2 regions of the Massilia sp. S19_KUP03_FR1 genome follow, and region 1 is predicted to be linked to the other one. Evidence: riboswitches for the same ligand, from Rfam matches in the RefSeq annotation. Region 1 holds a riboswitch; the other holds the start of a gene.
What was found. Region 1 has a riboswitch for cobalamin ahead of V6M87_RS22120 (CbtB domain-containing protein). Riboswitches for the same ligand answer to the same signal wherever they lie in the genome.
Positions count from the first base shown of each region.

Region 2: it holds a riboswitch for cobalamin, as region 1 does, so the genes downstream of both, V6M87_RS26100 (TonB-dependent receptor domain-containing protein) here and V6M87_RS22120 (CbtB domain-containing protein) in region 1, are expected to answer to the same signal.

Region 1 covers NZ_JAQQPS010000023.1:21,557-28,671, reverse strand. The annotation lists gene V6M87_RS22135 (cobaltochelatase subunit CobN) at 1-1,838, opposite strand, end outside; gene V6M87_RS22130 ((2Fe-2S) ferredoxin domain-containing protein) at 1,831-2,160, opposite strand; gene V6M87_RS22125 (CbtA family protein) at 2,165-2,884, opposite strand; gene V6M87_RS22120 (CbtB domain-containing protein) at 2,875-3,069, opposite strand; cobalamin riboswitch at 3,205-3,426, opposite strand; gene V6M87_RS22115 (HoxN/HupN/NixA family nickel/cobalt transporter) at 3,466-4,548, opposite strand; gene V6M87_RS22110 (outer membrane beta-barrel family protein) at 4,838-7,036, shown strand; gene bluB (5,6-dimethylbenzimidazole synthase) at 7,041-7,115, opposite strand, start outside.
Region 2 covers NZ_JAQQPS010000039.1:3,113-10,227, reverse strand. The annotation lists gene V6M87_RS26120 (cobyrinate a,c-diamide synthase) at 1-140, opposite strand, end outside; gene cobO (cob(I)yrinic acid a,c-diamide adenosyltransferase) at 143-745, opposite strand; gene V6M87_RS26110 (ABC transporter ATP-binding protein) at 750-1,517, opposite strand; gene V6M87_RS26105 (FecCD family ABC transporter permease) at 1,514-2,548, opposite strand; gene V6M87_RS26100 (TonB-dependent receptor domain-containing protein) at 2,556-4,409, opposite strand; cobalamin riboswitch at 4,489-4,711, opposite strand; gene V6M87_RS26095 (histidine phosphatase family protein) at 4,706-5,245, opposite strand; gene V6M87_RS26090 (adenosylcobinamide-GDP ribazoletransferase) at 5,247-6,038, opposite strand; gene cobT (nicotinate-nucleotide--dimethylbenzimidazole phosphoribosyltransferase) at 6,041-7,075, opposite strand.

The DNA.
Region 1 (7,115 bases):
AGCTGGGTCAGCTGGGCCAGCGCGCCGTAGGTATCGGCGGTGGTCATCGGCGGCGTCAGGTGGTCGACCACGACCGCGTGCGCGCGCCGCTTGGCCTGCGAGCCTTCGCCCGGATCGTTAATAATAAACGGGTAGAACAGCGGCAGGTCGCCCAGCAGGGCATCCGGGAAGCAGTGTTCGGACAGGCCGACGCCCTTCCCCGGCAGCCACTCCATGGTGCCGTGCTTGCCGACGTGGACGATGGCGTCTGCGCCCCATACGTCGCGCAGCCAGCGGTACAGGGCATAGTAATGGTGCGTCGGTGGCAGGTCGGGCTGGTGGTAGATCGCGTCCGGATCCATGCCGTAGCCGCGCGGCGGCTGCAGGGCAATGAAGGTGTTGCCCAGTTCGAGGCCGGCCAGCGCCAGGTGATCGTCGTGCAGGTAGGCCACGCCTGGCGCTGCGCCCCACTGCGCGACCATGCGCGCCTGCATGTCCTGCGGCAGTTCGGCGAACCAGCTGGCGTACTGCGCGGCCGGCACACGGCCGGCGGCATTGGCCAACTGTTCGCCGGTGAGGTAGATCTCGTCGTAGGAACAGCGCGCCACCAGCTGGTGGATCAGCGCGGTGCCACTCTCCGGCAGCGTGCCGACGTCATAGCCGGCCAGGCGCATGGCGTCGAGGATGCGCATCAGCGAGGCCGGAGCATCCAGGCCCACCGCATTGCCGATCTGCGCGGCCTTGCTGCTCGAATTGGTGAACATGAAGGCGACCCGCTTCTGCGCATTCGGCACAAAGCGCAAGCGTGCGAAGCGCGCCGCGATGCCGGCCACGCGCGCCACCCGCTCATGCACCGGTTCGTATTCGATCACTTCGCTCGGCATGCCCGCCGCGCGCGCCTTGAACGACACCGGGACCGTGATGATGCGGCCGTCGAACTCCGGCAGCACCACGTTCATGGCCGCGTCGAGCGGATTGAGGCCGCGCGCCGACTGCGTCCACTGCGCCAGCGTCATGCCGCTGGTGATCGCCTGCAGCACCGGCACGTTCAGGGTTTCCAGCACGCTGACCGACCAGCCGGCCGGCGTGGCGCCGCCGGGCGTGATTTCGCCCATCGCGAACGACGTCGTGTTGATCAGCACATCAACGCCAGCGTCGCGGAAATAGCGCAAGGCCGATGGCAATTCGCCGTCGCCGCTGCGCAGGGAGGCCGTAAACACCGGCAGTACATTCATGCCGCGCTGCTCCAGCGCATCCAACAAGGCGTCGATGAAGCGCGTGTTCCCGCTCATCCAGTGGGCGCGGTAGAACACGATGCCGGCGCTCGGCCTGGCCGGATCAACCAGCGCCAGCCAGTCGGCCACGCCGGCGTCTGGCGCCAGATCGGGGTGGTAGATGCCGTGCTCGGGCAAGCGCTGCGCCGGCGCGTAGCCGAAGCCGGTCATCAACAAATGATCGGACAGATAGCGCAGCAGCTGCGCCAGGTTGGTGCTGCCGCCCGCCTGGAAGTACTCGATACACTGGCTCAGTACCGCTGGCGTGACGGTCGATATGGCGGCCAGCTCCGGGTCGGCTTCGCCGGTGCCGCTGATGGCGATCAGGTGCGCACCGGTGCGGCGCGCGTGCGCCACCAGGTCGGTCACGCCGGGCACGCTGCCAAGGCGGCCCAGCACGCGCAGGATCACGATGCGCGCGCTGGCCAGTGGCCCTGCCAGCACCGCATCCATGTCCGTCACCGCCTGCAAATTGACGCCTTCGACTGCACGCAGAGCGGGTGGCAATTGCGCCAGCGCGTGATGCAGTACCGTCAAGTCGTTCGATGCGTGGCTCATTAAAACCAGCTGTGCTGCGTCAGCCATCCTGCGGCTCCGTGTCACCCGTACCGAGGCGGTGGAAGACCAGGTCCTTCACTTCTGCGCCGCCCACCAGGTGCACGTCGATGATGCGGTCGATGGCCGCTTCGTCGAGGCGCTGGTACCAGGTGCCTTCCGGGTAGACTACCATCAGCGGCCCCTCGGTGCGGCACGCGACCATGCAGTGGGTGCGTGTGCGTTTTACGCGCAGCTCGGGCTGGGCATCGATTTTTGTGCCCATGTATTCAAACATGGCCTGGGCGCGCGTACCGTCTTCGGTACAGCGCGGGCCCACGCACATAAAGACGTGGCGGTTGTGGGTACGCATGACGCTACTCGAATTTCTTGAAGAAGAAGGCGACGGCGCTACCGAGCACCAGCCAGAAGGCGGCATTGGCCAGTGCGCTGGCAACGACAAAGGCGTGCGCCAGTTCAGGCGGCGCGACACTGGCGTGCACCAGCGGTTGCGGCGCGCCGGCCAGGTGCGGCGCGGCCAGCAGGATCAGGCCGGCCAGCGCGTACATGCCCTTGCGGCCAAAGGCAAGCAGCGCAATGCCGCCGGCCGTGGACAAGGCGGTCAGCGACCACCACAACTGGCGTTCTGCCACCGGCGCGGCCGCGGTGCCCGGCAGTTCGGGCGGCAGGCCGAGCATTGGTGCCGCAAAAAACACCACGTAGCAGGCGGCGCTCCAGATCAAGCCTTGGCGCCACGTCGGGCGGCCGCCGCGCACCAGCATGGCGGCGCACAGCAGCAAGCCGTACCCGACGCCCATGGTGGTATTGGCCAGCACCGTGAACAAGGTGCGCTCGACGCCGTTTTCAGGCTTCCAGGCTGCGTGCTCGTGTTGGTGCGCAGGTTCGTGCGAATGGACAGCAGCGACCGGCCTGGCATCTTCATACGTTTCGGCCTGTGCGATGAGCGGCGTCACCTGCATCCTTTGCACCACTGTCAGCGCCAGGCCAGCGAGCAAACCTGCCGCCACCGCCGTGCTGACAATCCGGTTGAACGGGCTGCGCGCATTGCGCCCGGCCACGCCCGCCGTCAGTGACAAGGAAAGCCCGCCGAGTGGCGGCTGTCGTGCGCGGCATTGTGCAGCGCTGTCATCGGTGCGAAGCCCATGCCGTACAACAGGACCAGCGCCAGCGCGCTGGTGAGCAAGGCAGCTTTCAGAGTGGATGCGGTGGCAACGCGGGTTGGCGCAGCGGCGTGGTCGATGACGATGGGAGCGTGTGACATGGTGTCTTTCCGTTGACTTCCGCCGGCAGCGCACAGGCGGCCGGCAAGGATCGATCGACGGAGGACGGAACAACAGATGGGTGCAGACGCAACGAAACCGCAGCAAACCACCTGACCGCCCACCGCGGATCAAACGTTTTATACAATTTCAGGCTGGTCTCCGGACTCGTGAGCGGCGCGCCAGATTCGGCGTTCCCGGACCGCGCCTTCCCATGCTGATGCACAGTGGCGTATTGCGGTCCTGTTCTTCACATACCGTTGCGGGGGCAGTGCCGGAATCGTTCGACAAACAAACTGACCGGCTTCCCAATTAACCCACCGGATTGCGCCGGCAGGACCTGAAACGTGTTGCAAGGCTCGTATTCTAGGGATGAACCCATGGGCTGGCAAGGATAATCATGTCGTGCGCGCCGTTGCTCCGCCCGGTGTAACGACGACCTCAATGCGGTCGTAGCGCTTGACGCGATAGACCGCCAGCGCCACCAGCCAGGTCCCCGTGAACAGCGCGACGATCACATAGCCGAGGGTACCAAAGTGGTCGTTGAGCGCGCCGACCTGTACCCAGAACCAGCCGGTCAGGGCCATGCGCTCGCGCACCAGGCCCAGGATTTCGACGGCGGCGACACCGGACGCGACCAGCACCGACACCAGCGTAATGGTCAGGTTGTAGAACAGCTTGCGAATGGGCCGGCGCTGGGCCCAGCCCGATGCCGTCATCATCAGGTTGCCGTCGAGCGTGTCGACCAGCGCCATGCCCGCCGCGAACAGGGCCGGAAACACCATCACCGACCACAACGGCGCGCCTTGCGCCAGTTGCAGCGCCGCCAGGGCGAACAGGGCCACTTCGCTGGCAGTGTCGAAGCCGAGCCCGAACAGAAAGCCGGCAGGATACATGTGCCAGCTGCGCGAGGCCAGGCGGAACAGGGGGCGGCACAGCCGGGACACCAGTCCGCCGCCGAGCAGGTCGAGGTCGGTGGCGTGCAAGGCGCCACCCCGCTGGACTGCCCGGAAATTGCGCACCGCCGGCACCAGGATGGCCAGGTTGAACAGCGCCAGCAGGAGCAGGTAAGACGCCGAAACGACCGTGCCGACCACGCTCCCAACATTCTGCATTGCCCCGAAATGCGCCGACAGTGCGGCCGCTGCCACACCGACGGCCAGCGCGATCAGCGTCACGACTGTGGAATGGCCCAGCGCAAAAAAGAAGCCGGTGGCAATCGGCTGCTTGCCCTCTTGCACCAGCTTGCGGGTGACGGTGTCGATGGCGGCGATGTGATCGGCGTCGATGGCATGGCGCAGGCCCAGGGTCCAGGCCAGCAGGCTGGAGGCGAGCAAGGCCGGATGGTCGCGAAAAACGGCGAACGCCCAGGCCCACGCGCCCAGGTTGGCCGCAAGCAGGAGAGCGTACAGCGTGCGCAGCCTGGCGCGCAGGTGCTGGTCGGCCTGGTCATTGAACAGGCGGGTCAAAGAATAGAACATTGCTGAGTCTGGTTTGATCGTATGACGATTATATTATTAATCATACGCGACCGTTGCAAAACAACAGCCCGGCTTGTTTGCGGTGTAAATCTTTGAAAATGAAAACGTTTCACATTTTCCATCAAGCTACAATTGTGCGGAATCTTCCGACCCACGGCTGGCCCCGACCAGCCCACCTTGAAACGCCATGCAAAAAATTCTTTTGACCTGCTGCCTGACCGGAACGGTTTTGCTGCAGAACGATGCTTTCGCACAAGCTGCAAGCAGTACGACTGATACAAGCGCCCCCGTGAAAACCGCGCCGGCAATTCCGGCCGTCACTGTGACGGCCGACCGCCCTGTTCCCGCCGTCAACGTGGTGGCCGAGCGCCCCACCAACCGCATCGACCGCCAGGTCTACGACGTCAAGTCCGATATCTCCAGCACCAATGGCACCGCGTCGGACGCGCTGAACAATGTCCCGTCGGTCAATGTTGATCCGGACGGCACGGTCACCCTGCGCGGCAGCAGCAATGTGCAGATCCTGGTCGACGGCAAGCCGTCGGCCATGATGCAAGGGGACAATCGCGGCGCGTCGCTCAACGCCATGGCTGCCGACGACATCGAATCGGTGGAAGTGATCAACAACCCGGGCGCCCAGTTCGGCAATGAAGCCGGCGGCGGCCCGATCCTGAACCTGGTCATGCGGCGCAACCGCAAAGCGGGCGGCTTTGCCACTGTCAACGCCAACGCAGGCACCGCCGGGCGCTACAACAGCGCCGCGTCGGGCAACTACAACCAGGGCGCCTGGGGCTTCCAGGGCGGCCTGAACGTGCGCCACGACGGCCGCAATTCCACGGGCGAGCTGGACCGAGAAACGCTCGACCCGGTGAGCGGCGCCATGCTGCACAGCACCCAGCAATCGCGCGCCACCGGCCTGAACGATTCGGTGGGCGCGAACGGCACCGTCAACTACAACCTGAACGCGACCGACACCCTGGCCGCCAGCCTGAACTACAACGGCCGCGGCAACGACCAGCGTTCGCTCGACCGCTACACCAACGACGACGCTGCCGGCACCACCATCGGCGACTACACGCGCAGCACCCGGCGCGAAGGCGACAGCAAGAACTACGCCTGGGGCGCGCGCTACGACCACAAGGGCGCGCTGCCCGGCGAAACATTGAAAATCGACCTGCGCGTCTCGGCCACCAACAACACCAGCGACAGCGACTACGCCAACACCTATCTGGTTGGCGCTGGTGTCGGCAACCGCGGCAACAGCATCGCCGCGCAGCACAGCGCCAACAGCAACCACATCGTCGATTTCACGGGCGATTACGAGCGGCCGCTGGGCGGCGGCACCGCCAAGCTGGGCTACAAGATTGCCACCAACAAGAGCGATGTCGACACCGTCTACAACGATCTCGACCTGGTAACGCTGGCGCCGACGCGCAACGCGCAGCGCAGCAATGCTTACGACATGGAAGAAAACGTGGCGGCGCTGTACGGCTCGTACCAGATCAAACTGAACGAACGCTGGGGCGCGCTGGTCGGCCTGCGCACCGAGTACACCGACCTCGACATCCACCAGCTCACCGGCAACGTCGAAGCGAAAAACAGCTACGTCAATTTCATGCCGAGCGCGTTTGCCACCTATAAAGTCAGCGACGAGTCGAACCTGCGTTTCAGTTACGCGCACCGCCTGCGCCGCCCGAACGCGAATGACCTGAACCCCTACGTGATCTACCGCGACGAATTCAATGTTTTCTCCGGCAATCCGAAACTGAAACCTACGCAAACCGATTCGGTCGAAGTGGGCTACGAAACCAAACTGGCCGGCCTGGAAACCAACCTGCGCGGCTACTACCGGCGCGACAAGGACGCCATCGTCGACTACCGTTATTTCATCGCCGACAATGTGCTGCTGACCACGCGCCAGAATGGCCAGGGCAGCAACGCGGGCGGCCTCGAGTTCACCGTAAACGGCAAGGTGGCGCCATGGCTGACGATCAACACCAGCGGCAACCTGGCGCGCAGCACCCAGCGATCGCAGGATACGAACGGCGTCTTCACCACCCGCACTGCCAATTCGCTGAGTGGCCGCGCGCGCCTGAATATTGCGTTTAACCAGGCCACGCAGGTGCAACTGGCCTTGCAGATGATGGGCAAGCAGCTGTCGGGCCAGGGATACCGCTCGCCGAACCGGACCCTGAATGTCAGCCTGCGCCACGTCCTGACGCCAGAGCTGACACTCGTGGCCAATGTCACCGACGTGTTCAACAGCAACAAGATGGAAACCGTGGTCGACTCCGTCACGCTGCAAGAAACCAGCACGCGCAAATTCGATGGCCGGGTGTTTTATGTCGGGCTGTCGTACCGGTTTGGCGGCGCGACCAGCAAGGCGTCACAGGAAGGCGAAGGCATGCGCTTTCGCGGCCGTGGCGAAGGCGGGCCGCCGGGCGGCGGGCCCGGCGGCCCTCCGGGCGGCGGCGGCCCGGAAGGCTGACGCATTACAGCGCGGCAGGCCAGGCGTCGGTGAAGACCATGCGCGCCAGGTCGCCGCGCTGCTCCCAGCCTTCCATTTC
Region 2 (7,115 bases), on a different contig from region 1:
TCGAGAAAGTCGGGGCCGCATTTGAACACGCGCACGCGCTGGCCGCGCCGCACCAGCGCACGCGCGAGCGCCGCGGTGACGGTGGTCTTGCCCTGGCCGGAAGCGACGGCGGCCACCAGTACGATGCGCGCAGCGGCCATGGTCAGAACTCCGTCCCGGCCTGGGCCGCGATACCGGCCTTGAAGGCGTGCTTGACCACGTTCATTTCGGTGACGGTATCGGCGATGTCGATCAGCGCATCGGGGGCGCCGCGGCCGGTGATCACCACGTGCTGCATGGCGGGCCGCGCCAGCAGATCGTCGATGACCATGTCGACATCGAGGTAGCGGTACTTCAAGGCGATGTTCAACTCGTCTAGCAGCACCAGGCCGATGGAAGGATCTTGCATGAAGCGCTTGGCCATGGCCCAGGCTTCGAGCGCTTTTTCGGTATCGCGTACGCGGTCCTGGGTGTCCCAGGTATAGCCTTCGCCCATTGCGTGAAATTCGACTTCGTCCGGGAAGCGGCGCAGGAAGTTTTCTTCGCCGGTCGACATGGCGCCCTTGATGAACTGGACCACGGCCACTTTCATGCCGTGACCGAGCGCGCGGCTGACCATGCCGAAGCCGCTCGAACTTTTGCCCTTGCCGTTGCCGGTATTGACGATGATGATGCCGATCGTCCTGGTCGCCGCGGCGATGGTCTGGTCGATCACCGCCTTCTTGCGTTCCATGCGGACCCGGTGGCGTTCGTTAATGTCGTCCATGTTTTTATCCTTCGCTTGAAATGAAGATGCGCCGCGCGCCATGCTGCAGCACTTCGATCGGGTGGTGGAGGTAGCGGCTCAATAGTGGCGCCGTCATGACCTGTTCGGTCGGTCCGGCCAGCCACTCGCCGTCGCCCATCAACAGCAGCGCGTGGGTGGAGGCCTGGTGCGCCAGGTTCAGGTCGTGGCCGATGGCGACGATGGTTTTGCTCTGCTCGCGGCACAGCTTTACCAGCAGGCGCGTGACCGCCGACTGGTGCGCCAGGTCGAGCGCATTGGCCGGTTCGTCGAGCAGCAGCAGCGGTGTGTCCTGCGCCAGCATGGCGGCAATTGCCACGCGCTGGCGCTCGCCGCCGGACAGGGTGCGCACGTCGCGCTGCGCCAGGTGCTCGACTTCCATCGCTGCCAGCGCGGTGCGGGCCGCATCCTGGTCGGCTGTGCTTTCCCAGTAGCGCTGCGCGCCATACGGGTGGCGCGCGGCCAGCACGGTGTCGAGCGCGCTGTAGCCGAACGCGTCGCTGCGCGACTGGGCCAGGAAGGCCCGCGCGCGCGCCAGTTGCGCCAGCGGCCAGTCGGCCAGTGGACGCTGGTTGAGCGTGACGGTGCCGGCATCCGGTGCGCGCAGGCCTGCCAGCGTGCGGATCAGGGTACTTTTGCCGGCGCCGTTGCGGCCGATGATGCTCCAGCATTCGCCGGCGCCGACCTGCCAGTCGAGGTCGCTGACCAGCGTGCGCGGACCGGCCAGCAAAGAGAGATTGCGCGTGGCGATCATGCGCGGTGCAGCCGGTGCAGCTGCCATAAAAAGACCGGCGCGCCGATCAGCGCGGTGACCACGCCCACCGGCAGCTGCTGCGGGGCCAATACCGTGCGCGCCAATGTGTCGGCGAGAACCAGGAAGGCGCCGCCGGCCAGCGTGGCGGCGGGTACCAGCAAGCGGTGGTCAGGGCCGCAGGCAAAGCGGCAGGCATGCGGCACGATCAGGCCGACGAAGCCGATGCTGCCGGCGCTGGTGACTGCGCTGGCGGTCAGCAAGCCGGACGCCAGAAACAAGCCTTTGCGCAAGGCGCCGACCGGCACGCCCAGTGCGACCGCACCTTCGGCGTGCATGGCCAGCACATTCAGGGCGCGCGCGCCGCGCATGGCGAACAGCAGGCCGCCCGCCAGGACGAGCCAGGGCAGGACGCGCAGCGGCGCGCCGGCCAGGTCGCCGATCATCCAGAAAATCATGCTTCTTAAACGGCTTTCGGGCGCGATCGACAGCATCAAGGTGACCAGCGCCATGCAGGCCGACGAAAGAATCACGCCGGTCAGCAGCAGTACCGAGGCGCCGCCTTCGGCCGGCGCACCGCTGCGCAGACCGCGCCGCGCCAGCAGATACAGCATGCTGGAAACGATCACCGCGCCGGCAAACGCGCTGGCGTCGACCACCCACAGCGCGCACATGAACATCAGTGCCGCCAGTGCGCCAACCGATGCGCCGGCCGAAATGCCCAGCACGTACGGGTCGGCCAGCGGATTGCGCAGCAGCGCCTGCATCATGACCCCGGCCAGCGCCAGTGCGGCGCCGGTGACGAAGGCCACCAGCGCGCGCGACAGGCGTAATTCCAGCAGCGTTGCGGCCAGACTGGCGCCGCTGCTGGTGCCGTGCACCATCTGCACCAGCGCGGCGGGCATGTCGGCCAGCGGAATGGCGACCGACCCCAGCGCGCACGACAGCACCAGGCTGCCCAGAGCCAGCAGCACCAGTGTGCCGATGATCGCCAGCGCGCGCCGGCGCATGCTCGGGAAGGAGAGGGTCGTCATGATGCTATTAACGCATGCCGTAACGCAGGCCGACAAATACTTGCGAGCCGGCGGTGCCGTAGTAACGCGCCAGTTCATACTTTTTGTCGGCCACGTTGTTCCAGCGCGCCAATACCGACCAGTCGCCCGTCACCTGGTATAAAGCGAACAGATTCACGAGACCGTAGCCACCCAGCGTATTGCGGTTGGCGAGGTCGTCGTAGCGGCGGCCGGAGAGCTGCACGCCGGCGCCGGTGGTCAGGGCGCCGACCGTGTATTCGGCACTGAACTGGGCGTGGCGCTTGGCGCGCCGCACCAACTGCTTGGCCGTGGTGTCGTCGCGTGGATCCTGGAAGTCGAGCGAGCCGCGCAGGTCGATGGCATACAGGCGCGTGCTGGCGCCGATGGTCACGCCGGACAGCGTGGCGCGGTCGACGTTGTAGGCGCAACCGAAAGTGTGGGTGGCCGGTTCCACCGGGCAGACGGCGGCGGTGACCAGCAGGTCGGTCAGGCGGTTATGGAAGTACGTCACGCTCGCTTCGCTGGCGCCGTCCTTCCAGTACAGCCCACCTTCGACATTGCGACCATGTTCCGGCTTGTTGGACGCCACGCCGAAACCGGGGTAGTAGAGGTCATTGAAGGTCGGCGCGCGGAAGCTCGTGCCAAAACTTGCGTTGGCCCGCAGCGCCGGTGTGAAGCGGTAGCCGTAGGCGAGGGCGCCGGTGGTCTTGCCGCCGTACTGCGAGCTGTTGTCGCGACGGACGCTGGCGCTGGCCAGGTGGGGGCCGCGGTTCAGTGCATACGAGGCGCCGGCCGAATTGGTGGCGCGGCGGGTGTTCAGCGCCGCGGTGGAGCCGGATACCACTTCCTCTTCGCGCCGCTCGAGCAGCACTTGCAGCAGGTCTGCGCCGATGGTCAGGTCGCTTTGGACGCTGAACTGGTTCTGGCGCGTGGCGATGTAACTGGTGCCACTGGTGGCCGCGCTGCTGATACTGATCGATTTGTCGTCGGCTTGCGCGGCCTGGCCCTGCAGGCGCCAGTTCGGCGTGATGCGGGTGTTGGCGAAGACGGCGACGTTGTCCAGGTCCTGTACCGTGCGCGTGTCAAAGCTCGATGCACCCGAATCGTATTGGGCTTCCAGGCGGCTGTGCAGGTATTGCAGGCCGACCTGGCTGTCGGCATTCACGTCCGCGCTGAAGCGCGCGTTGACGCTGTCGCGCCGGTAGCCGTCGTTATCGGCGTTGTAGGACGAACTACCTGGCTTCGCAGCCGAGAAACCGTCGTCCTGGTCGCGCACGGCGGCGATGGCATAGCTGAAGCCACCGGTTTTGCCGCTAATGCCGACGTCCGCGTTGCGGGTCTGGTCGCTGCCGGCGGAAATTGCGGCGGTGATGCGCGGCGCGCCGTCGCCCTGGCGGGTAAAAATCTGCACCACGCCGCCGATGGCGTCGGCGCCGTACAGCGTGGCCAGCGGGCCGTAGACGATCTCGATGCGCTCGATGGTCGCCAGCGGCAGGGCGGCCCAGTTGGCGGTGCCGGTGGTGGATGAACCGATGCGGATGCCGTCGATCAGCACCACGCTTTGCTTGGCGTCGGCGCCGCGGATCAGCACCGATGATGCGGTACCCGGACCGCCGTTGCGCACCACTTCGATGGCGCGCTGCTTTTGCAGCAGGTCGATCAGGTTGGTGGCGCCGGAGCGGACGATTTGTTCGGCCGAAATCACGGTGTGATCGGCCAGCGTGTCGGTCGCCGCTTGCGGCGTGCGGCTGGCGGTGACGAGGATCTCAGGCAGAGCGTCTGCAAAAGCAAAGGACGAGCAGAGGGAAAGGGCGAGGGCGAGCGAAGTTGGCGCCGCGCGGCGTGCTACAGGAAAGTTCATGAACATCTTCAGCAAAATAAAGGCAACCGGCCGAGGTCCCCGTAGGCCAGGTTGAACAGGAAGCAGGCCGCTTGCGCGCACGCTTCCACCTGTCTTGGCCGGTATCCGGGCTGGCAAGTGCAACTGCCTGACCTTCCCATGCTTGAAGAAGCACAGTGGTTTTATGAGGCAGTCCGTCGCGGAAATCGGCGACACTTGTTGACCGTTGCGGGGGCAGCACACGTGGGCTCGATGAGCTTCGTGTTTCCCGTTTAACTGCGCACGTGGACACGTGCGCGGGCACCAAAACGACTCAATTATACACAGTCGAGGATGACGATTTCACCATAGCCTATGCGATGGGGATGGGCCGCGGCGGTTGCAGCCATCTCCGCCACGCTCAGTCCATCGCGATGCGCCGCGCATAACCGGATGGCGCCGGCATGGCACACCACGATCGCGGCGGGCAGATTGGTGGCGCGCAGATCGGCGCAAAAACCGGCGATGCGCGCGGCCATGTCGGCCACGCTTTCGCCGCCGCCGGGACGGTAGAACGCCACATCGGCGGCCCAGGCGTCGATGCCAGCGCGCGCGATGTCGTCCCAGCGCTGCATTTCCCAGTCGCCGAAATCGAGTTCTGCCAGGCGCGCATCGAAAATCACCGGACCCCCGAGTGCGTTGGCCAGCACGGCGCATCGTCGTAAAGGGCTGCTGTAGATGGGGGCATCCGGCAGCGCGGCGCGCAAGGCTGGCAGGGCCAGAGCCTGCGCGGCCGGATCGGTGGCGAGATCGGTGCGGCCGTAGCAGACGCCGGGGTCGACCAGCGGCGGCAAATGGCGTACCAGGTACAGGCGCATATTAATAAAGGGCCGCGTGGCCGGCGCTGGCCAGCACGCACAGATAAATCGCCACTTCGCTGAGCTGCTGGACGGCGCCGAGGCAGTCGCCCGTGTAGCCGCCGATGCGGCGCACGAACAGGGCGCGCAACCACCAGGCGACCGCCGCGCTGGCGAGCAAGGCGGCGCCCAGCGCCGGCCACGCCACGACATGGAACACGCCGAGCAGCAGCGCGGGCAGCACGGCGCACACGGCGGCGATGGCGAATTCGCCGGCCCGCATCTCCTGGGCCATCGGCTTGGCCTTGCCGGCATCGCGCGCATAGCTGGCGCTGCGAATCAGGCTGACGGCGGCCAGGCGTGACAGCGGATGCGCCAGCAGCAGCGCGCCGATGGCCTGGCCGGGGGCGAGCAGCGACAAGGTGGTCACTTTCAACCCGAGCGTCACGACCAGGGCAACCGCGCCGTAGGTACCGATGCGCGAATCCTTCATGATCTCCATGATCCGTTCGCGCGTGTAACCACCGCCGAAGCCATCGCACATGTCGGCCAGGCCGTCTTCGTGAAAGGCGCCGGTCATATATATCCCGGCCGCGGTCGACAGCAGCACGGCCACCGGTGCGGGCCACAGCCAGGCGGCGGCGCCATACACCAGCACGACGACCAGGGCGACGCACAGGCCCACCAGCGGAAAATAGCGCGACGCGTGCTGTAGCCAGGACGGCTCGAAGCCCACCCAGCGGGGAATCGGCACGCGCGTAAAGAACTGCAGCGCAATAAAGAACAGGCGCACCTGCTGGATCAGCCAGGCCATGGTTACGCCGACTTCGCGCTGACCTGGGCCGATTCGAAGGTAGCCATCTCGCGCATGAAGTTCACGGCCGCGTGCAGCAGCGGCAGCGCCAGCGCGCAGCCGGTGCCTTCGCCCAGGCGCAGGTCCAGTTGCAGCAAAGGGCGCGCATCGAGATGGGCCAGCATGCGGCGATGGCCGTGTTCATCGGAGCAATGCGAAAACACGCAGTAGTCGAGTAGCGCCGGCTGCATGCGGGCCGCCACCAGCAGCGCGCTGGTAACAATGAAGCCGTCGATCAGCAGCACCATGCGCCGTTCGGCTGCGCGCAGCATGGCGCCGGCGATCATGGCGATCTCGCAGCCGCCGAACGTGGCCAGCACGGCGAGCGGCTCGGTCACGCCAGCGTGGAACGCGACCGCCGCCTCGATCACGCGCTGCTTGTGCAGCACGCCTTCCGGCGGCAAACCCGTGCCGGCGCCTACGCACTCGGCCACCGGCACGCCGGTGAGCTTGTGCATCAGCGCGGCGGCCGCTGTGGTGTTTCCGATCCCCATTTCACCAAAGCCCACCACGTTGCCTTCGAGCGCATCGACCAGTGCCATACCGTGCTCCATTGCCAGGCCGCATTGCGCGGTGGTCATCGCGGGCGCGGTCGCGAAGTTGGCGGTGCCGTGGCACACCTTGCGGTCGAGCAGGCCGGCGCGTTCGCCGAAATCGTGGTTGACGCCGGCATCGACGATGTTGAGCAGGCAGCCATTCTGGCGTGCGAACACATTGATGGCGGCGCCGTCGGCCAGGAAGTTCTCCACCATTTGCCAGGTCACGCTCTGCGGGTACGCCGAGATGCCTTCGGCCACGACGCCGTGGTCACCGGCACAGACCAGAATCGCCGGCGCGCGGATGGTCACGTCGACCGTTTGCTGCACCAGGCCGATGGTGCGCGCCAGCGATTCGAGCATGCCGAGGCTTCCGAGCGGCTTGGTCTTGTTGGCAATGGCATGCGCAAGGCGGTCGGCGAGGGCAGCGTCGTGGACGGGTGAAATGTCGATCTGGCGCATGGGATAGAGGGGAGGAGAAAGGGGCGCTCACGATAGCACA